4 regions of the Neobacillus terrisolis genome follow, and region 2 is predicted to be linked to each of the others. Evidence: riboswitches for the same ligand, from Rfam matches in the RefSeq annotation. Region 2 holds a riboswitch; each other region holds the start of a gene.

What was found. A riboswitch is a leader RNA that binds a small molecule or an ion and turns the genes downstream of it on or off. The one in region 2 is predicted to bind lysine.
Region 1: another riboswitch for lysine. It lies ahead of dapA (4-hydroxy-tetrahydrodipicolinate synthase); the one in region 2 lies ahead of ACI48O_RS08070 (aspartate kinase).
Region 3: another riboswitch for lysine. It lies ahead of ACI48O_RS09795 (transporter substrate-binding domain-containing protein); the one in region 2 lies ahead of ACI48O_RS08070 (aspartate kinase).
Region 4: another riboswitch for lysine. It lies ahead of ACI48O_RS15145 (amino acid permease); the one in region 2 lies ahead of ACI48O_RS08070 (aspartate kinase).

Annotation. Positions count from the first base shown of each region.
Region 1 is NZ_JBKFGH010000027.1:133,478-138,921, forward strand. It holds gene ACI48O_RS17135 (MFS transporter) at 1-617, opposite strand, end outside; gene ACI48O_RS17140 (MerR family transcriptional regulator) at 750-1,973, opposite strand; gene ACI48O_RS17145 (NAD-dependent epimerase/dehydratase family protein) at 2,105-3,004, opposite strand; lysine riboswitch at 3,248-3,428, shown strand; gene dapA (4-hydroxy-tetrahydrodipicolinate synthase) at 3,548-4,435, shown strand; gene ACI48O_RS17155 (BC1872 family protein) at 5,086-5,430, opposite strand.
Region 2 is NZ_JBKFGH010000011.1:171,539-176,982, forward strand. It holds gene uvrC (excinuclease ABC subunit UvrC) at 1-1,438, shown strand, start outside; lysine riboswitch at 1,507-1,685, shown strand; gene ACI48O_RS08070 (aspartate kinase) at 1,823-3,061, shown strand; gene ACI48O_RS08075 (YslB family protein) at 3,103-3,558, opposite strand; gene ACI48O_RS08080 (succinate dehydrogenase cytochrome b558 subunit) at 3,946-4,554, shown strand; gene sdhA (succinate dehydrogenase flavoprotein subunit) at 4,631-5,444, shown strand, end outside.
Region 3 is NZ_JBKFGH010000013.1:260,718-266,161, forward strand. It holds gene ACI48O_RS09780 (fibronectin type III domain-containing protein) at 1-1,980, shown strand, start outside; gene ACI48O_RS09785 (YpiB family protein) at 2,240-2,824, shown strand; gene yiaA (inner membrane protein YiaA) at 3,045-3,515, shown strand; lysine riboswitch at 3,664-3,845, shown strand; gene ACI48O_RS09795 (transporter substrate-binding domain-containing protein) at 4,021-4,860, shown strand; gene ACI48O_RS09800 (amino acid ABC transporter permease) at 4,921-5,444, shown strand, end outside.
Region 4 is NZ_JBKFGH010000024.1:4,329-9,772, reverse strand. It holds gene rbsK (ribokinase) at 1-253, shown strand, start outside; gene deoC (deoxyribose-phosphate aldolase) at 250-927, shown strand; lysine riboswitch at 1,113-1,305, shown strand; gene ACI48O_RS15145 (amino acid permease) at 1,507-2,895, shown strand; gene ACI48O_RS15140 (5-bromo-4-chloroindolyl phosphate hydrolysis family protein) at 3,327-3,983, shown strand; gene ACI48O_RS15135 (toxic anion resistance protein) at 3,980-5,194, shown strand; gene ACI48O_RS15130 (processed acidic surface protein) at 5,395-5,444, shown strand, end outside.

The sequences.
Region 1 (5,444 bases), on a different contig from region 2:
GATTCGTTATGAAACAACCGAAAATCGATGAATAAAATGGATACTCCCGAAAGGATAAAAGAGATTCCATTGAAAATGATGAACGGTTCGATATCAACTAAGGAGTAAACAATCCCTCCCAACATTGGACCAAGAATGGAAGCACCGGAATCAATGATTTTGCTAATGGTGTTAATATCCATCAGCTTTGCTTGCGATACCATATTAGGCTTTGCAGCTTCTAACCCCACACCGAAAAAGGTGCTAAAAACGGTTAATAGGAAGGTTGTTGCATAAATCAGCATTAAATCCAGATCAACTATTTTGGTTAACATGTAAACAACGACCAATAAAAGACCACTTAACAGGTCCATTGAGACGACCATTGTTTTTTTATCAAATCGATCTGCTAGCACACCGGCAAATGGAAAAATAATCACCATTGGCAAGACCCCCAAGATCAGGGTGATTGCAAAGCTAAACGGCGACCCGGTTAATTTTAAAACATTCAGTCCTAACGCGAAGTTATAGATTGCCGTGCCAAAGATCGAAATCGTCTTCCCAGTTGAATAGAGGATTAGATTCCTTAATTCCACCCTATCCTGGACTCGACTCCCGATTACATCAATTGAATTCATCAATTTTGCCCACCCCACTTTAACTTCTTACATTGAGTGTATGCCGTGGGGTGAACACCACTTCAAGAGCCACATTCGCTGTTTTTTTATAAAAAAAACAAAAAAGGTCGGGTTAACCCAACCTTTTCTAGCCTATTGTAGTTTCCTTCCAAAAAAAGAATAAGTAAAGACCTCTTCCCCTTTTACGAAAAAATCCTCGAATTGGCCTCCTTTATTTAATAAATCCGAGGTTCTATCGTCAATCGGCTTATATTGTAATCCGGCAAGATGATCCTTGATTTTTCGAATTGAAAAATTGTCTCGGAATTTAACTGCGATTTTACTGGCGCGGCTGAAATTTTTGAAAGCAAAATAGGATCCTAGTAAATGTCCATCCGGTTTTACCAAAGAATCTACCTTGTTTAGCAAGAAATCCTCATGGTCGAAGCTATAATTACTAGTACCGGAATGATCAATCAGCAGATCCACGGACTGCTTTGGAATAGGAATTTCGAGAAAATCAGCACAAATAAACAGGATATTCCGTTTCGAATTCGTTCTCTCCAGGAGGCTTTTTAAAAAGCGATGCCGCTCAAGGCTGTGGTCCACAGCAATATAAAGGCAATCCTCTGGCAACTCCTGATAAATATTGCGCAGAAAGAAACCCACCCCTGACCCTAATTCCAGGATGACTTTCCGATGTAAATCCAGTTGATCGAGCTTCCTTTTTGACCAGTGCAGGCCTTTGTTTATATTTTCAAGATAACTAGAGTCAGTTAACTGTATGTAATGGTGAATATTATTTTCAAGCTCGTTATCTGAAGTGGACTTAAAAGGCTCGTTGATAATTAAAATACCGTTTTCGATTAAATGCTCGTTTCCACAGGCACAGGCAAGCTTACCCTCGATAATCTGATTATTGTTGATCAAACCGTCCTGAAGCAAAAGCGGTTGGCCGCAATTTAAACATTTAAGAAAATCGAGCACCTTAAGGTCGATTCCAATCGTTGTACTAGATTCTATGTTTTTTGCCGATAAGTCGATTAATTTGCTGTTTAGCTTGTCTTTTATTCTCGTTAACTCTTTTATTTCATGATCAATTTTTTTGTATTTTTCCTTATATAATGATTGATAAAATGGATCTTCTTGATAATTGGCCAATTTGCCAAAGTTTTTATATAGAAAAAACAATTTTATCTCATTTAAATGAAAGCCCAGCGCTTTAAATTCAATTATTAATTCAAGGTCTGTTTGACAGCGGTTATCGAAAAAGTACTGCCCACCCTTTTTCTCAGGAACGATCAACCCTAAATCCATATAATGCCTAATTGTGTCCACACTTACTTCGTTTGATTTGGCAAACTTTCCGATTCTCATCGTCTCATCACCAGCACCTTTTAATGCACTTTTAAGTTTATTATAGCGCTCCTGTTTAGACAGAACCATTCACTTTTGTGTGGGCTAACAAAAAAGTAGTCGGCTCGGAATCCGAACTACTTTTTCCCACTTTATATGCTTGTTAATGAAAGCTGGTCCTCAGGTAGGGCCTTAAGTGATCCATCTTCATTGAGAACAGAACGCCATGTATAAAGCGGTTCATAGCCAAGTATTTCCTTAGCCTTATCAATGGCCATAAGCGTTTCATGTCCGTTAACATCCCTCTTTAACGTAACCTTTGGGAAGTATTTTTTAGCTAAATCCTGACTAAGGTCGGGCATAATGGTATCTGGGGCTGTGATATGGAATACTTGATTTCCTAAATTCTTTTTTTCCAACGCCAGAAGACAGGCCCTTGCAGCATCCCTTACGTCACAATATGCCCATGCGTTTTGCTTCTGAATGTCTTTTTCGGTTTCCGTCCAATGCATTCTTGGAATTTTTTCATATTCGTCCGGCTCATAGCAATTGGCAAACCGAAGCGCAACCACTTCCGTTTTAGTCAGTTTATGAAACATACCGGACAGCTGTTCTGTAAGGAGCTTGACCATCGCATAAGACGATCTAACATTGGTAGGATGCTCTTCATCAACTGGCAGGTAACTAAGCTGCTCTTGCACAAACGGATACCCTAATACTGTTTCGCTGGAGGCCCATACAAGCTTTTGGATTTTTAAATCCTTACATGCCTCAAGGATATTAAAATTAACAAGCATGTTGTTTTCAAATATCGCTTGTGACGTATTCCTTATATCGGTTGGAATATTAGCAAGATGAACGACTGCATCGCATCCCATCAACAGTTGAATGACCTGCCCGTAATCGCGCAATTCCGCCTGGATAAATTTTTTCGATGCAGATTCCTCGCGCAATTTGCGGTCCGAAGCGGTAACATCATGTCCTGCTTCTAAAATCGTTCTTACGGTCCAGCGGCCGATTTTTCCTGCTGCTCCTGTTATGACTACTTTCACCACTTCCAGCTCCTTTTTTCAAAATTAAAAATGTCTCTTCAAATTATTACACCTTTGTTAGATTTCCCCTTTGCTATTGTTTTATAGGAGGAGTTTAAATAGAAAATATTGGTGGAAGGGATTGGATTGTTGATTTCGTTTCCTCCCAACTTTTTCAAAATATAGTGAAATTCTCTTGAACATAGATGAAGTTTCGTGTTATATTACAAGAAATTAATATTTTCTTACTTCAATACCATTTGAAGTGAGGATAGAGGCGCAAAGACCATAAGTAAGTAATTTGAGGATGATGAGATCCAGTGACAATTGCGGAAAGGGGAATTTGCCGAAGCTTCAAAGACCTCATTGTTCTTGAAGCTGGGTCTGCTATTGAATAAATGCAGAACTGTCATATAGGTAATCTATATGGAGGGCTATCTCACGCATGGGAACGATTTTTTATTTGTTTCTATTGCAGCAGCGAGCCTCGTTGCTGCTTTTTTGCGCTTTTTGAATAGCCTTATCCCTCTAATTTTCAAAAAATTATGTAAAGGATGAGGAAATATGACTTTTGGGCAAGTACTAACTGCGATGGTAACACCTTTTGATCAAAATGGTGATATTGACTTTAATGCAACGAGAATACTCGTTAATCATTTAATTAATACTGGTACAGACGCAATCGTCGTTGCCGGAACAACAGGCGAATCTCCAACTCTAACTTCTGAGGAAAAAGTCGCTTTGTTTAAATTTGTTGTTGAGGTTGTTAATGGCAGAGTTCCTGTCATTGCTGGAACGGGATCCAATAACACTAGGGCTTCAATCAGCTTAACGAGACAAGCGGAGGAAGTTGGTGTAGACGGTATTATGCTCGTTGCACCATACTACAACAAGCCATGTCAAGAAGGGATGTATCAGCATTTTAAAGCGATTGCTGAAGCTACCTCTTTGCCGGTAATGCTTTATAATATTCCAGGACGAAGTGTCGTAAACATTTCTGTTGAGACCGTTGTTCGTCTTTCTGAAATCAATAATATTGTCGCAATTAAAGAAGCTAGCGGGAACTTGGACGCGATAGCCCAAATTATCGAGAGAACTCCAAGTGATTTTGTACTGTACAGTGGTGATGATGGCTTAACCATACCAGTATTGTCCATCGGCGGTGCAGGCGTTGTTTCCGTTGCTTCCCATATCATTGGGAATGAAATGCAACAGATGGTCAATAGTTTTAAAAATGGTCAACTTCAGGAAGCGGCTGAAGCACATCGTGCCCTGCTCCCAATTATGAAGGCCCTATTTGCAGCACCAAACCCAAGTCCGGTGAAAGCGGCTTTAAATATGAAAGGTATCCAAGTTGGCGGAGTTCGTTTACCGTTGATTCCATTGACTGAGGAAGAAACTCGTGTGCTTGAACGTGTTTTAGAGCTTGGAAAAGTGGAAGTTTTTAATTAATAGATGTATATATAAAGGCTGCTTAATCCCATGTGTTTTGTGTTTTGGGGTTGGCAGCCTTTTTTGGTTTTTGGACTTAAGTCTTTGTGGGTTGGTGTTGACTGGTTTGTTGGTTCCGGTGAGGAATTTATGTTAATGAGAACCTTCTATTGGCCATTTTGGTGCTTTTGGACCGGACTTTTGGACAGTGAGAACCTTCTATTGGCCACTTTGTTGCTTTCAGACTGGACTTTTGGCCAGTGAAAACCTTCTATTGGCCATTTTGTTGCTTTCGAACAGTACTTTTGGCCAGTGAGAGCTTTCTATTGGCCATTTTATGGCTTTCGAACAGGACTTTTGGCCAGTGAGAGCCTTCTATTGACCACTTTGTTGCTTTTGCACTGGACTTTTGGCCAGTGAGAGCCTTCTATTGGCCATTTTGTTGCTTCCGGACAAGGGTTTTGGACATTGAGAACCTTCTATTGGCCACTTTGTTGCTTTCAGACTGGACTTTTGGCCAGTGAGAACCTTCTATTGGCCATTTTGTTGCTTTCAGACTGGACTTTTGGCCAACAAAAACCTCCTTCTTTTACCGAAAGTTACTTTTCGTCTTCTAAAAAATAAAACCCACAGCTTTTCATCAAGCAGTGAGTTTTGGATAAGAAATTTTTCTATAACCATTCATCAGCTATTGAGCTATTATCAGCGATTTCGTAAGCTGCATTTGTGATCGCTTCAGCTAACGTCCCCCCCGTTGCGCTTACCTCATTAAAGCAAACTTCGCTGTCCCCTTTTATTGTATACGTGAAACCAAACTTTTCTAATCTTTTAACGATGATCATCGCATGGTCAAGGTTTTCTTGGGGCTGAAACTCTGAATCATGAATGAAAATCCCCTTTTCATGATCATACCATCGATCCCATCTATTTAATTTCCAACCTAGTATTCTTCGAGCAATAATATCCACTTTGTTCATACCTCGATGACCATTCCCCTTCATTGTTGATTTTTTCATTTTACCATTTTCAT
Region 2 (5,444 bases):
TATCACCACTCGAAAGGTGAAAAAGGATAAAGGAAAGTATTTTGGACCGTATCCTAATGTGCAGGCGGCTAATGAAACAAAGAAATTATTGGATCGAATCTACCCGCTTAGAAAATGTTCCAATCTTCCAGATCGGGTTTGTCTCTATTACCATATGGGTCAGTGCTTAGCTCCTTGCATAAAGGATGTAAGTGAACAAGAATATAAAACATTGACCGATGAAATCACTCGTTTTTTAAACGGTGGATATAAGGAGATCAAAAAAGAGCTGACTGAAAAAATGTCGGAAGCAGCAGAATTGCTTGATTTTGAACGGGCCAAAGAATTTCGGGATAAAATTATCCATATTGAAACGATTATGGAAAAACAAAAAATGACGATGACGGATTTTACGGACCGTGATGTATTTGGCTATCGGGTTGACAAAGGGTGGATGTGTGTTCAAGTATTTTTTATCCGTCAAGGAAAACTAATTGAACGTGACGTTTCTATGTTTCCGATTTTTGATGAGCCAGAAGAGGAAATCTTAACTTTCCTTGGTCAATTTTATGAGAAGACGAATCATTTTAAACCAAAGGAAATATTAGTTGCCGATACAGTTGATACCAATCTGGCGGAACAGCTCCTCGGTATAAAGGTATTAATACCACGGCGCGGTCAGAAAAAAGACCTTGTCAAATTAGCTGAAAAAAACGCGTCGATCGCGTTGAAGGAAAAGTTTTCGTTAATTGAACGGGATGAGCAAAGGACAATCCTGGCAGTGGAAAATTTAGGGGAGACGATGGGGATTTTTACTCCTCATCGAATAGAAGCCTTTGATAATTCTAATATTCAAGGAACAGATCCCGTGTCTGCACTTGTTGTTTTTATTGACGGGAAACCGAAGAAAAACGAATACAGAAAATATAAGATAAAATCAGTAACCGGTCCAGACGATTATGAATCAATGCGAGAAGTTACGAGAAGAAGATATTCGAGAGTTCTTAAGGAAAATCTTCCTCTGCCGGATTTAATCATAATTGATGGTGGAAAAGGGCATGTTGAAGCAGTGCGAGATGTTTTAGAAAATGAACTTGGGCTTGATATTCCGATCAGCGGTCTTGTTAAAGATGACAAGCATAAGACATCCCAGCTTTTATTTGGAAATCCGCTGCAAATTGTTCCACTTGCCCGAAATAGTCAAGAGTTCTATTTATTGCAGCGCATTCAAGACGAGGTTCACCGTTTCGCCATTACCTTTCATCGTCAGCTTAGAGGAAAGAATGCGTTTCAATCCTTGCTTGATGATATCCAGGGTATCGGTGAAAAACGAAAGAAGCTTTTGTTAAAAAGCTTCGGGTCAGTGAAAAAAATGAAAGAAGCCAGTATCGAACAAATTGTTTCCCTAGGTATTCCTGCAAATGTTGCGGAAGAGCTTTTAGAAAAATTAAATTCTTAGTATTGCTAAATAATATTTACACATGCTATAATGTTAAAAACTTAATGATCGACACTTTAGAGCGTTAAAGTGAAGATAGAGGTGCGAACTTTATCAGTAAAAGCTTGGAGAAGAATGAGCTTCAAGGAAAAGCTTTGAAAGGAAAGTTCGCCGAAGTGAAAGAAGTACTCATTGCTTTTTTTGCTGGTTCTGCATTGAATAAGTGCTAGGACTGTCAAGACTCATGTCTTGGAGAGCTATCTCACTGTGGTTACGTATATGTTTTTAAACGTTTTCACAGCAATGAGATATGATTCTCATTGCTTTTTCTTTTGCCTTGAAAAGGGTTCTATGAAAAAGCAGTCAAACAAAGAAGGATAATTTTCGTAGAAAGAAGGAGAAAACGTGGGGCTTATTGTACAAAAATTTGGCGGAACCTCAGTTGGAAGCATTGAGCGTATTTTAAACGTTGCCGACCGTGTAATTGAAGAAAAAAACAGGGGAAATGGCGTTGTCGTGGTTGTTTCTGCAATGGGGAAAACAACCGATCACCTTGTCAGCATGGCCAAGGAAATTTCCAAAAACCCGAGCAAGCGTGAAATGGATATGCTGCTGACAACGGGTGAACAAACTACCATCGCTTTGCTGTCTATTGCCTTACAGGAAAAAGGATATGAAGCAATCTCCTATACGGGATGGCAAGCAGGAATCATTACAGAATCGGTTCATAGCAGTGCCAGAATCATGGACATCGAGACCGAGAAAATCAAGAAGAATTTAAATGAAGAAAAAATAGTGATTGTCGCAGGTTTTCAGGGAGTAACAATTGACGGAGAAATTACCACTTTAGGGAGAGGCGGCTCCGATACAACAGCGGTAGCATTGGCCGCTGCTCTTAAAGCGGATAAATGTGATATATATACAGACGTAACAGGAGTATTTACGACCGATCCGCGTTTTATTAAGGATGCTCGAAAATTAGCGTCAGTCTCTTATGATGAAATGCTGGAGTTAGCAAACCTCGGTGCCGGGGTCTTGCATCCACGTGCAGTAGAATATGCAAAAAACTATCAAGTCCCGCTTGAAGTTCGTTCAAGTTTGGTAAGGGAATCGGGAACAATCATTGAGGAGGAAGTATCAGTGGAGCAAAACTTAGTTGTCCGTGGCGTAGCATTTGAGGATGAAATTACAAGAGTATCTGTTATTGGGTTACCAAATTCATTGAAGAGTCTTTCAACTATTTTTACAACATTGGCAACAAACCGGATCAATGTAGATATTATCATTCAAAGTACAATTGAAGGAAATGGGGCTAATCTATCTTTTTCAATAAAAAGCTCAGATTTAGAAGAGACCCTATCCGTTTTGTCCGCAGTAAAAGAAACACTTGGATATGAAAGAATCGAGTCGGAGCAAGAGCTGGCAAAGGTTTCTATTGTCGGATCAGGCATGATCTCAAATCCAGGCGTTGCAGCCGAAATGTTTGAAGTGTTAGCTTCAAATAATATAGAGGTCAAAATGGTTAGTACATCCGAAATTAAAGTTTCAGCCGTCGTTTCAGAAAAGCAAATGATTCCTGCAGTAAACTCGCTTCATCGTGCATTTCAGCTATCGGAAGCACTCCTTTTGTCTGAGTATCGTTAAAAAAATCGGGCTGACTCGGTCGAGTCAGCCCAATCCATTAATCAGTCTTCAATTTTGTCTTTTAAATCCCACTTCACAGTAAATTGAACTTTTGCGCCCTTTTTACGCGGATGTTCAAATGCCTCTGATAAAACCCCTTTTTGGTGCTCCGTTTGTTGTGCCAAAAAGCCAGCTTCAAGATGAAAGGTGCTGTCAGGATAACTGTTCAGACGTTCAGTAATGACATCACTTTGTAACTCAAAAAGTTTTTCTTGTTTTGATTCTGATTTAATGGTCAGTGTTCCCCAGCCAGCTTGATGAAAAAATGCGGTGATCTCGTCGCTTGTATTTAACGGGTACTTACGTGCTATTCTCTTTCCAGCCCAATATAGAAGCTCAGGAGTATCTTTGCCAAGTAAATCTTGAAGTAAATCCTCACGAATAAGGTTATATCCAAAGATTGGGACAGAGAGAGTCTCCTTTTGGATTAATTTTTCTTGTATTGTAAGTTCACTCAATGGTCTCCCCTCTTTCTCTAGCTCTATTATATACATTTTCAATAAAAACAGTCATGAGTTTTTAATCCAGTTCAAGTGATTATTGAATTTTTAATCATCACAAAATTTGCCGAATAATATTTTAAAATCGATAAGAGAATAAGGAAAAATTTATCGCAAGGTGTAAAAATCTGAATTTTTCGAATAACAAATTATTCTAAAAAAAATTATTTTTCAACAAATTTTTGAATACGTTTTCTTGACGCGTCGAAAAGACAGGGTTAAAATGTATATGTTACAAAATTGTTAGAAATACCTGAATCGTTTTCAAAATCGACTATTTTTACTATTTTGAAAATGATAAAGAAATTCGTAACGCCATTATATATCATTAGGGGGGGTAAGTTCATGGCAGAGAATCGAGAATTTTTTTATCGCAGATTGCATTCATTACTAGGGGTCATTCCAGTAGGACTTTTCCTAACACAGCATTTGGTGATCAACCATTTTGCGACCAAAGGGGTAGATGCATTTAATGAAGCATCAGAATTTATGGCAAATCTACCATTTAAATGGTTCTTAGAAACATTTATTATCTTTTTGCCATTATTGTTTCATGCAATCTACGGGATTTATATTGCATTCACAGCTCAAAACAACGTTGGTAGATTTGGATTCTTCCGCAACTGGATGTTTGCCCTTCAACGGGTATCTGGGGTTATCACCCTTATTTTCCTAGCATGGCATGTATGGGAAACCCGGGTTGCAGCTGCAATGGGCGCTGAAGTGAACTTTGACATGATGGCTAATATTCTATCGAATCCATTCATGTTAGTGTTCTATATTGTGGGTGTCATTTCGGCAATTTTCCATTTTGCGAACGGCCTTTGGGGCTTCTTTGTTAGCTGGGGCATTACAGTTTCACCACGTTCTCAACAGATCTCTACATACGTAACGCTCGGAATTTTTGTTGCCTTATCCATTGTTGGTTTACGCGCTATATTTGCGTTTATTTAATCGTTTTTTACTGTTTCATAGTTTAGTAGACCAATATGGAAAAAGACTTTACTAGGAATTAAGGGAGTGAGCCACAATGAGTAAAGGAAAAGTAATTGTAGTCGGTGGTGGTTTAGCCGGCTTGATGGCTACAATAAAGATTGCAGAACATGGAACTCCAGTAGAATTATTCTCTTTGGTTCCGGTTAAACGATCTCACTCTGTTTGTGCCCAAGGTGGTATTAATGGAGCTGTAAATACAAAAGGGGAAGGCGACTCTCCATGGGAACACTTTGATGATACCGTGTATGGTGGAGACTTCCTTGCAAACCAACCTCCTGTAAAAGCAATGTGTGATGCTGCACCTGGTATCATTAACATGCTTGACCGTATGGGGGTTATGTTCAACCGTACTCCGGAAGGATTGCTTGATTTCCGTCGTTTCGGTGGTACTCAACATCACCGAACAGCGTTTGCTGGAGCAACGACTGGACAACAGCTTTTATATGCACTTGATGAGCAGGTTAGAAGACATGAAGTGGACGGGCTTGTTACAAAGTACGAAGGCTGGGAATTCCTTGGAGCTGTTATCGATGATGAAGGCGTTTGTCGTGGGATTACTGCGCAAAACCTTGCTTCTATGGAGATTCGTTCCTTCGCTGCTGATGCCGTTATTTTAGCAACCGGCGGACCAGGAATTATCTTTGGTAAATCAACAAACTCTGTTATCAATACAGGGTCTGCGGCGTCAATAGTTTACCAACAAGGTGTTTATTATGCGAATGGTGAGTTTATCCAAATTCACCCAACTGCCATCCCAGGCGATGACAAGCTTCGCTTAATGAGTGAATCTGCTCGTGGGGAAGGCGGACGTGTTTGGACATATAAAGATGGTAAGCCTTGGTATTTCT
Region 3 (5,444 bases), on a different contig from region 2:
GGGGACAAAATAACGATTACTGCAGATTTCTCAGAAAGTGTTAAACCAGGTGTTCAGATCACGCTTGTTGGGGAAAATTTCACGCTACCGTCAGCGACAATGACGGAAGTAACCGGCAGTAACGGGAAAAAGTATATCTATACTTATCCGGTTGAGGTGAATGTCAACGGTGCAATCGCTGCTCAAATTAGCAACGCTTATGATCAAAACGGCAGTTTGTATGGAGAATATCAACATTCTAATTTATTTGTATCGGACGGCATGCCTCCATATGTTAAAGGAATGTCGGCCTCGGCAACCACTGGTAAACTGGGTGATAAAGTTGTTATTACTGCAACGTTCTCTGAACCGATAAAACCGATTGTCAAACTTTCATTCTATCATGGTGCTGTTTTATCGCCTACAGTCATGAAAGAAGTTCCCGGTACAAATAAAACTCAATATAGTTACGAATATACAATTGATCAATATGCTACAGGTCCGGTTTATGCAGACATTCGAGATGTTGAGGACTTAGCGGGAAATAAATACCCGGGTATTAACCGGGATGGAAGATATTTTACCTTCAATTTATTTAATCCGGATGGTGTGAAACCAACTGTTCAAACCTTTTCTTCCGATAAAAACATATACGAAGCAGGAGATGTCGCCTCCTTCACCGCCACTTTAAGTGAACCGGTAAAATCGGGTGTGAAGATCAAGTTATCTGGGGCCATTAATGAAGAGTATGAAATGACTCAGGTCGATGGCAAAACTTATGAGTTTTATTATGTCATTCCGAATGATCTATTTGGAAATGTTAATGTGGAGTTGCTTAATATTGAGGATTTAGTAGGGAATACCAATCAGTATTCAAAATCTAACGCCTTTTTTATCAGTGATCCAACAAATGCAAAACTATCTGCCATTTCGATAAAATCGGGAACGGTAACCTATCCGTTATCACCAAGCTTTTCACCGGGGGTGTATGAATACCGTACGACTGTTCCGAGTATACTTTCTAGCATTAATGTTGGAGCCATTACCGAAGATCTAAACACATCAGTAACTGGGCTTGGAACTGTAAATGTCAAACTGGGCGATAATGTCATTTTGTTAACATCAACTTCAAAGGATGGTACGAAAAAGACGTATAAGATCATCGTAACAGTAAAAGATATCGCACCAACAAACGTAAAGGCAAGCTCCAATTCCTATAATAGCGTAAAAATAACTTGGTCTGCAGTAAGTGGGGCTTCAGGATATGAGATTTATAGATCTACATCCAGCACCGGGACTTTTTCTAAAATAGCATCTACTGCCAGTACCTCATATATCAATACATCACTGAACACGGGAACCACTTATTACTATAAAGTTCGAGCCTACAAGACTGGAACAACAACAAAATATAGTAAATTTAGTTCAGTGGTTTCTTCTAAAGCTATTCCGGCAACGCCAAGTTCAGTTAAGGCAGCTTCATCATCTTACAATAGTATTAAAACAAGTTGGGCTGCAGTAACTGGTGCAAGTGGATATGAGGTGTATCGAGCCACATCCAGCACAGGAACTTACTCACGGATCGGAACGACGACCGCGACAAGTTTTAACAATACAGGCCTGACAACAAATAAGTCCTATTATTATAAAGTTAGGGCTTATCGATTAGTTGGAAGTACTAAGGTTTATAGTGGTTATTCTAGTGTGGTTTCGGCCAAACCGATCCCTTCGGTACCAACAAATTTCAAGGCAACAAGAGTAAGCTCAACCAGCCTAAAGCTAACATGGAGTTCAGTTACTGGCGCAAGCGGCTACGAAATTTACAGAGCCACATCCAGCACAAGCACCTACAGCCTCCTAAAAAGCACAACATCTTTGTATTACACAAACAGCAGCCTAACAACTGGAAAAACTTATTATTATAAAGCAAGAGCTTATAGAATGGTTGGAACAACAAAAGTATACAGCGGCTGGACAACAGTGATTAGTGCCAAACCTTGATACAGGGGAAGCAAGGGGACGGTTCTCTTGCTTCTTTTTTATAGGGGGAGGGACGGTTCATGCGAACCTTTCGGTGACGCAAGAACCGTCCCTTTGCGTTTCTTTGGCGGCTTATCATTTTCTGCGGCACTCGTTCTTTACCCCTAATCGGATTAAAAAAACAGCATTTCACACATTTTTCCTAAATATCTTCTATATTAAGCGAGGTATAGCCCTTCATATGATAAAATAGCTGAAAATGGGAATGGTGGTGTGTTGAATGGGTAAATGGGTGTCAGCAACTGAAAAGCGCAGTTTTCTTAAATGGTTTTTGGACAATCAGCAGCTGAAACGGAAGGAAGCACGTAAAGTTATAGAATTTATCATTCATCATTTCCATATACTTGAAAATGCTCAGTTCACGGAGAAAATTATGCTTGATCGAAAAACGATTGTGATTTCAAGCGTAGGTTCGGATGAACCTGGTTTTGTGTATTACTTTCAACAACGTAAATCAGAGGAAGTACCGACTGCGATTGGAGATTTGATGATGAATCCCTCAGAAAAAGTGAATCTCATTTTTCATTTTAGAGGAAAGATGGAAAATTACCGTTATTTACAACTGATTGAACAACCCGCTATAGAAAATATTAAACAGTATGCTCAATTTCAGAAGTATGAAAAAGAAGTAAACGACCTTATTGAGAAAATTTCGCTAGATTACGAGATAGCCCTTGTTAAAAAACAGATTGATGAAGCCCTGGATCAGAAAGATGAGGAATTATTTAAAAGCTTAACAGGCAGGCTGAAGGAGCTTGATGTAAAAAGCGAAAGAATCATAGGTGTGGCCCCTTCGTTACCTTGATTTCCTCAACCGGAAGAAATCACAGGGACGGTTCTCATGTGTTCAAGTTGTTGACGAAACAACAAGGACGACTCTTTTTGAAGATACTTTTAATGGAAAATATGAATAAAAATCCCTGTTATTTGTTGGTAATTTTTATATAATAGGTTTAGAGAGGAGTGCTCAGTCTTTCTGTAGTGCTCCATTTTTATTTTTAATAAGAGATGGGAGAGAAATTTCAGTGTCAAATGAAAATGAGGGGTTCTTTGATAAAGACAAACAAACAGAGCCAAGACGGAAGGTTGAACGGAAAGAAGGAGAACCGACTGCTGCCTTTAAAGGGGCATCATGGGCAGCGCTGATTGTTGGGGTAGCGGCATATCTTATCGGTTTATTTAATGCCGCGATGCAGCTGAACGAAAAAGGCTACTATTTTGCAGTTTTAGTGTTCGGGCTTTATTCAGCGGTGTCATTGCAGAAAGCGGTTCGGGATAAGGAAGAAGGTATTCAGGTTACGAGCATTTATTATGGAATCAGCTGGTTTGCATTGATTGTTTCGATTTCCTTGATGGCAATCGGGTTATATAATGCCGGAAGTATTGTATTAAGCGAAAAAGGGTTTTATGGAATGGCCTTTGTGCTTAGTGTATTTGCTGCCATAACGGTACAAAAAAATATTCGCGATACCCAGCGTGCTAGAGAACGAGATTAAGTGAAACAAGGGGACGGTTCTTGTGGCACCAAAAGGTGCACAAGAACCGTCCCCTTGCACCCACAAGCCCCCCCTGTTCACCTTGACAGTTATTATGATCTATTTTAGAATATATTAGAATAATAATTGAATAGACCTCACTTTTTGCTTGTGGGGTAGAGGCGCGATATTTAACAGTCTTTAGTGGAGCCGGAGAGGCAATGATACTAAGGAGAAGGAAATGTCGCCGAAGCTTGTAATATCTCCAATATTACTGGCTGGGTCTGCAGTTAAGAACTGCAGGACTGTCTCAATAAACTTCCCGGTTTATTGAGTTGTGCTATCTCATTTGGGAAAAACGAGGATTTAGGGCTACTTATAAATATAAGACCTGAGTTCATCGCTCAGGTCTTTTTTGTATATAAAAAGCACCTGTAGAAATGAACTAGCACACTCGCTTCGAGGCAGTCGAAACATATTTTAAGGCTTGGAAACTATATTTATTTTAAAAAAGGAGAGTATCATTATGGTGAAAAAATTATCATTATTACTAGCTATGTCTCTGGCAGCTATCATTCTATTAGCAGGCTGTGGTTCTTCTGAAAAATCAGGTGAATCTTCAAAAAAAGAAGCGGATACGTTTAAAGTGGGTCTTGAAGCCGGATATGCCCCTTTCAACTGGACTCAAATGGATGATTCCAATGGTGGAGTGAAAATTGACGGCAATGCGGAATATGCTGGCGGATATGATGTTGAAATCGCTAAAAAAATTGCTGAAGGTTTAGGAAAAGAGTTAGTTATTGTGAAAACGGAATGGGATGGACTTGTACCATCATTAACTTCTGGAAAAATCGATGCGATTATCGCAGGTATGTCACCAACAGCAGAGCGTAAAGAGACGATTGATTTCTCAGACAACTACTATAAATCAGATTTAATTATGGTTGTGAAAAAAGGCGGAAAGTACGAAGGCGCTAAATCGATTCAAGATTTTAGTGGCGCAAAAATCACGGCCCAATTAAACACATTTCACTACTCCGTTATCGATCAAATTAAAGGTGTGAAAAAAGAGCCGGCAATGGATAACTTCCCGGCAATGCGCGTTGCTCTTGAATCAGGTGTTATTGATGGCTATGTTTCTGAACGTCCAGAAGGCGTGAGTGCTTCATCGGCAAACGATAACTTTGCGATGGTAGAATTTACCGAAGGCTTTAAAACATCTGATGATGATACAGCAATCGCAGTTGGTGTGGCAAAAGGTAGTGCTTTTACGAAAAAAATTAACGAAATTTTAGCTGGAATATCTGAAGAAGAGCGTCAAGAAATTATGGACAATGCCATTAAGAATCAACCGGCAGCGAAATAAGGAAGATATGAAACCGAGTGTATGTGATGCATTCGGTTTCATAAATGTAGGAGGATAAAAATGAGCTTAGAGTGGATCATCAAAATTGTCTCAGAAAATGGGCCAATGTTTCTTCGTGGAGCCGGTATAACACTCGTCATCGCCATCGTTGGGACCATCATTGGCTCAATCATTGGTTTATTGATTGGGGTAATCCGAACGATTCCAATACCTGAACGAGGAATAAAGAAAATATTTTTAAAAATCATAAATGCGATTCTGTTTGCCTATATTGAGTTTTTCCGCGGCACGCCGATGATTGTGCAAGCGATGGTTATATATTATGGTTCGGCATTGGCCTTTGGCTATGATATGGACCGCTTTTACGCAGCCATCTTTATCGTATCGATTAACACAGGGGCATACATGTCCGAAATTGTCCGCGGCGGGATTGTTTCCATTGATAAGGGGCAGTTTGAAGCGGCGCAAGCGATCGGGATGAACCATTTTCAAACGATGTTTACAATCATCATTCCACAGGTTATCCGTAATATTTTACCAGCAACAGGGAATGAGTTTGTTATCAATATTAAGGATACGTCGGT
Region 4 (5,444 bases), on a different contig from region 2:
ATACAGTGGCGTTGAAAAAGGCAAGTTAGTAGCCGGATTTAAAGTTGATGCTGTTGATACAACCGGTGCTGGAGATGCTTTTAACGGTGGATTTGCCCATGCAATAAGTAAAGGGAATTCTGTGGTCGATGCAATGGTTTATGCCAATAGTGTGGCGGCTCTTTCGGTAACAAAAATTGGTACCGCACCAGCCATGCCATATAAACAAGATGTTGAAAACTTTTTAAAAGAGAAAGGTCTGTTGATTACATGAGCGGGATAAATAGAATTATTGACCATACATTATTAATGGCAACTGCCACTTCGGCTCAAGTAATACAACTTTGTAATGAAGCAAAGGAATACCAATTTGCATCAGTATGTATTCCTCCGAATTATGTGTCACTTGCCAGTAGTCAGCTAGCGGAAAGCGATGTGAAAGTTTGTACAGTCATCGGGTTCCCGCTTGGCTATAACAATACTAGTGTAAAGATTTTTGAAGCGAAAAAGGCCATTGCCGAGGGTGCAGAGGAACTTGACTACGTTTTAAATATCGCTCAATTAAAAAACGGTAACTTTGAGGCGATCGAGGTTGAGATGCAAGAATTCGCTGAATTAAAAAAGGATCATCCAGATTTAATCATTAAAGTTATTCTTGAGACCTGTTATTTAACTAAGGAAGAGATCGTTCAAGTTTGTCGACTGGCTAAACAGGCAGGAATTGACTTTGTAAAAACCTCAACAGGCTTTGGAACAGGTGGGGCAACGATTGAAGATGTACAATTAATGCGCCAAACTGTTGGAACAAAAATTGGTGTAAAAGCCTCTGGTGGAGTTCGGACAATTAAAGACGCTGAGGTGATGATTAAAGCAGGTGCTAACCGGATTGGAACGAGCAATGGGGTTGGAATAGTTAGCGGTAATAGAAGTGTTGAAAGCAATTATTAATATTAATAAGAAGGGAAGTCCTAAAACAGGATTTCCTTTTCTTATGGAAATTCCTTGAGTCGTTATTTTATCAAAGTAATAAATGGATTTAATTCCTCTGGAAACATCAGGTTATTGACATTTTTTACGGCAAACTTTATAGTTATGATGTTCTATTAATATAATATTTTTGCCCTCATCCTAACCGATGAGGTAGAGGTCGCGATTTTGATTAGTAAAGTAACGGAGATATAGAGATATCGATGAACTTACTTGAAAGGGAAAATCGCCGAAGCATTCTTAGAGTCTCTAACAACGAATGCTGGGGCTGTTTCCGAATAGGAACAGAACTGTCACGAATGCCATAACCTTGTGCATTTGTGTTGAGCTATCTTCATGGAAGGTTTGATGCGGTTAAATAGAGACTGCCCGCGAGAATTCGTTGGCTTTTTTTATTGAAATTTTGCGCTCCTTCCTACAAATATGAAAAGGAGTTTTTTTATGAGTCAAGGAAATTCAACAGCACGTGTTTTAGTCAGGCCGGAAACTCCAGCTGAACAACCACAGTTGCAGCGTGGTTTACAAGCTCGTCATTTAACAATGATTTCGATTGGTGGAGCCATCGGAACTGGTTTATTTTTAGCAAGTGGATCTGCCATTCATACAGCGGGGCCAGGAGGCGCATTACTTGCCTATGCCATAATTGGTGTAATGGTATACTTCTTGATGACAAGTCTTGGTGAATTGGCTGCGTACATGCCGGAAGCAGGTTCATTTAGCACGTATGCAACAAGATTTGTTGATCCAGCTTTAGGGTTTGCGCTTGGCTGGAATTATTGGTATAACTGGGCGATTACGGTTGCGGCAGAATTAGTTGCCGGGGCACTTATTGTGAAATTCTGGTTACCGGAAAGCTCTTCACTTTTGTGGAGTGCTGTATTCTTAGCGGTTATGTTCGGTTTGAATTATTTATCAGTTAAAGGCTTTGGTGAGTCTGAATACTGGTTTGCACTTATTAAAGTTGTTACGATTATTCTCTTTTTATCTGTTGGTTTATTAATGATTTTTGGAGTGTTTACTGGTAAGGCGGTAGGGTTTTCAAACTTTACTTTAGGTGACGGTCCATTCCACGGTGGATTTTTCACGATGATTGGTATCTTCATGGTAGCCGGGTTCTCGTTCCAAGGTACTGAGTTGCTTGGGGTTGCAGCAGGGGAAAGTGAAGATCCGGGACGTAATGTTCCACGTGCAGTCAAACAAGTATTTTGGCGAATTCTGTTATTCTATATTTTAGCGATCTTTGTAATTGGGATGTTGATTCCATTTACACTGGAAGACCTTGCAAGCGGCGATGTAACAAAGAGCCCGTTTACGTTAATTTTTGAGCGTGCTGGTTTTGCGTTTGCTGCTTCTGCGATGAATGCTGTTATTTTAACATCTGTTCTTTCAGCGGGTAACTCAGGAATGTACGCATCTACTCGTATGCTTTGGAATTTGGCTAAGGAAGGAAAGGCACCGAAGTTTTTAGCGAAAGTGGATGGACGCGGTGTTCCTGTTAATGCCTTGATTGTCACAGCAGCAGTTGGACTTGTAGCCTTTTTTGGTTCATTACTGGGAGATGGTGCGGTTTATATCTGGTTATTGAACGCATCTGGTATGTCCGGATTTATTGTATGGTTAGGAATTGCGGTCAGCCACTATCGTTTCCGTAAAGCTTTTGCGTTACAAGGACGCAGCTTAAGTGAGCTTCCTTACCGTGCTAAGTGGTTCCCGTTTGGTCCGATTTTTGCCTTCGTATTATGTGCATTTGTAGTCTTAGGTCAAAACTATTCTGCCTTCTTAGGTGACAAAATTGACTGGTACGGAGTAATGGTTTCATATATCGGCTTACCATTGTTTATTGCAGTGTGGTTAGGCTATAAATTTGTGAAGAAAACAAAAGTAATCCCTCTTCATGAGTGCGATTTAACGCCTACGCTAAAAAAATAAGTTATCTATCATTAACAATAAAAGAGTAAACAATAAAAGACATCTAAGAACAGAGCAAAGTCATCTGCTTCTCAGATGTCTTTTTTCTTTACCGCATTAAAGCGGCGGGGGACAGTCCCCCACCTCTTTAATGCGATAAAGGGGAAGGGGTATTTGTAGGCAGTGGATGGGTTTTTTTATATAATAATTGGTAGAGGGGAAAATGACCGAAATGGCCGATCTAATCCGAAGACAATGTTTATGTCTACGTCTTAAGTCCTAGTTGTGATTAAGGTTGCGGTCTATAGGAAATGGACGTCTATTGGTGTATTCTTAAACAAAAGAAGGAATAAGCCTTTCAGGTCCATGCGATTTTTCAATTTGTGATGAAACATTTTCTACACTAATTTCGTATGCATAGAAAGGATTAAAAGTCAGGAGTCGATGGAACAATGAACCTGTTCATTTCATTTCTAATTGGAACGTTTGTGGCATTGCCAATCGCAATAGTCGTATGGCTAATAAGCTTTTTTGCATTTGACCAAACCATGATGCTTTCATCAGCCTATTCATTGGGCGGAGGGCTCAGCATATATTGGCTCCTCTCGATGATGGTGAAAGCCAGCTTTCTTAAGAAAAACCAGCTGACAAGAAAGGAATATCGATATATTAAAAAGAACTTAGATGAAGCGAACCTAAAAATAAAACGCTTGAACAAATCATTATTTCAGATTCGCGAAATCCCATCATTTAAGCAAAGAATTGATATTATCCGGATCACAAGACGCATTTACAATCTAACGAAAAAAGAACCGAAGCGCTTTTACCAGGCTGAAAAGTTTTACTTTTCCCACCTTGATTCGATTGTGGAGTTAACGGAAAAATACGCTCTATTAACATCCCAGCCTAAAAAAACGTTAGAGCTTAACCAAACTTTAAATGAAACACGCTATACATTAAATGATCTTTCAAAGGCGATTGAAAAAGATTTATACGTTATTCTTGCCGATGACATCGACCACCTCAATTACGAAGTCGATGTTGCAAAGTATACGATCAACACCCATAAAGAGCAAAAATATCTTGAAGAAAGCAGGTTGAAAAAATGAGTGAAAAAGACTTAAACTTGAGCGACAAAAACCCAACCTTGTTTAACCAAACGGGCAATGTGCTTGACGATATTTTAGCCAATCCATTTGGTGATGGCTCAAGCCAAGCCGAGACAGCAGCGGATCCATTTTCACCACAACCGCTGCAAGAACAGAAGCCTGTGAAACTCATTGACGTCATTCCTGCTGAAAATAGAGCAAAGGCATACCAGCTCGCTGAGCAAATTGACCCAAGAAACCACCAAGCGATGATTCTTTACGGTTCACAAGCGCAAACCAAGCTATTAACCTTTTCGCACACGATGCTTGAGCATGTTCAGAAAAAAGACATAGGTGAAGTCGGCGATATTATTAACGACTTGATGAAGCGGCTCAACGATATTAACCCGGACGAGCTTAAGTCAGAAAAACCATCCTTGCTGTCCCGAATGTTCGGAAAGCTGTCAGGATCGATTCAAGAGGTGCTGTCCAAGTATCAAAAAACGAGTGCCCAAATTGATCGCATCAGTGTCAAATTGGACCGGAGCAAGAATGTCCTTTTATCCGATATTGGCATGCTTGAAAAACTTTACGAAACGAACAAAGACTATTTCCATGCTTTAAATGTCTACATAGCCGCGGGTGAAATAAAACTGGAAGAGCTTACGGAAAAGACGATTCCAGCGCTGAAAAAGGCGGCGGAAGCGACCCAGGATCAAATGAAATTCCAAGAAGTAAATGACATGATTCAATTTGCAGACCGGCTCGACAAGCGTCTGCACGATTTGAAACTAAGCCGAGAAATTACCATCCAGAGCGCACCGCAAATTCGTCTCATTCAAAATACAAACCAGGCGCTCGTGGAAAAAATTCAATCCTCCATCGTAACGGCGATTCCGTTATGGAAAAATCAAGTGGCGATTGCCTTAACCTTGCTGCGCCAACGCCATGCTGTTGAAGCGCAAAAACAGGTTTCCAAGACAACAAATGAGCTTTTATTAAAAAATGCCGAAATGCTTAAGTCGAATACGATTGAAACAGCAAAGGAAAATGAGCGGGGCCTTGTCGATATTGAAACATTAAAGAAAACACAGGAAAGCCTCATTTCCACACTTGAAGAAACATTACGCATCCAAGAAGAGGGTAGAACAAAGCGCCGTGCCGCCGAACAAGAACTGGCCACAATGGAAAACGAACTAAAATTAAAACTATTAGAAATCAAAGGAAAATAAACAAGGGGCCTGTCCCTCCACCGCGTTAAAGCGGTGGGGGACAGGCCCCCTTTTCTTTAAAGCGTTAAAGGTGTGGGGGTCTGCCCCCTTTTTGTCGATTTATTGTGTAGGTTTTTGACAAAAAACTATATACAAGCGGTGGCTTTCATATTAATCTTATATTTAGGTTTTTATGAAAATATTGGAAGTGAGGCGGAAGAATGAAAAAAATCATCAAGGTTCTACTAGCGTTAATGTTAATCGCATCATT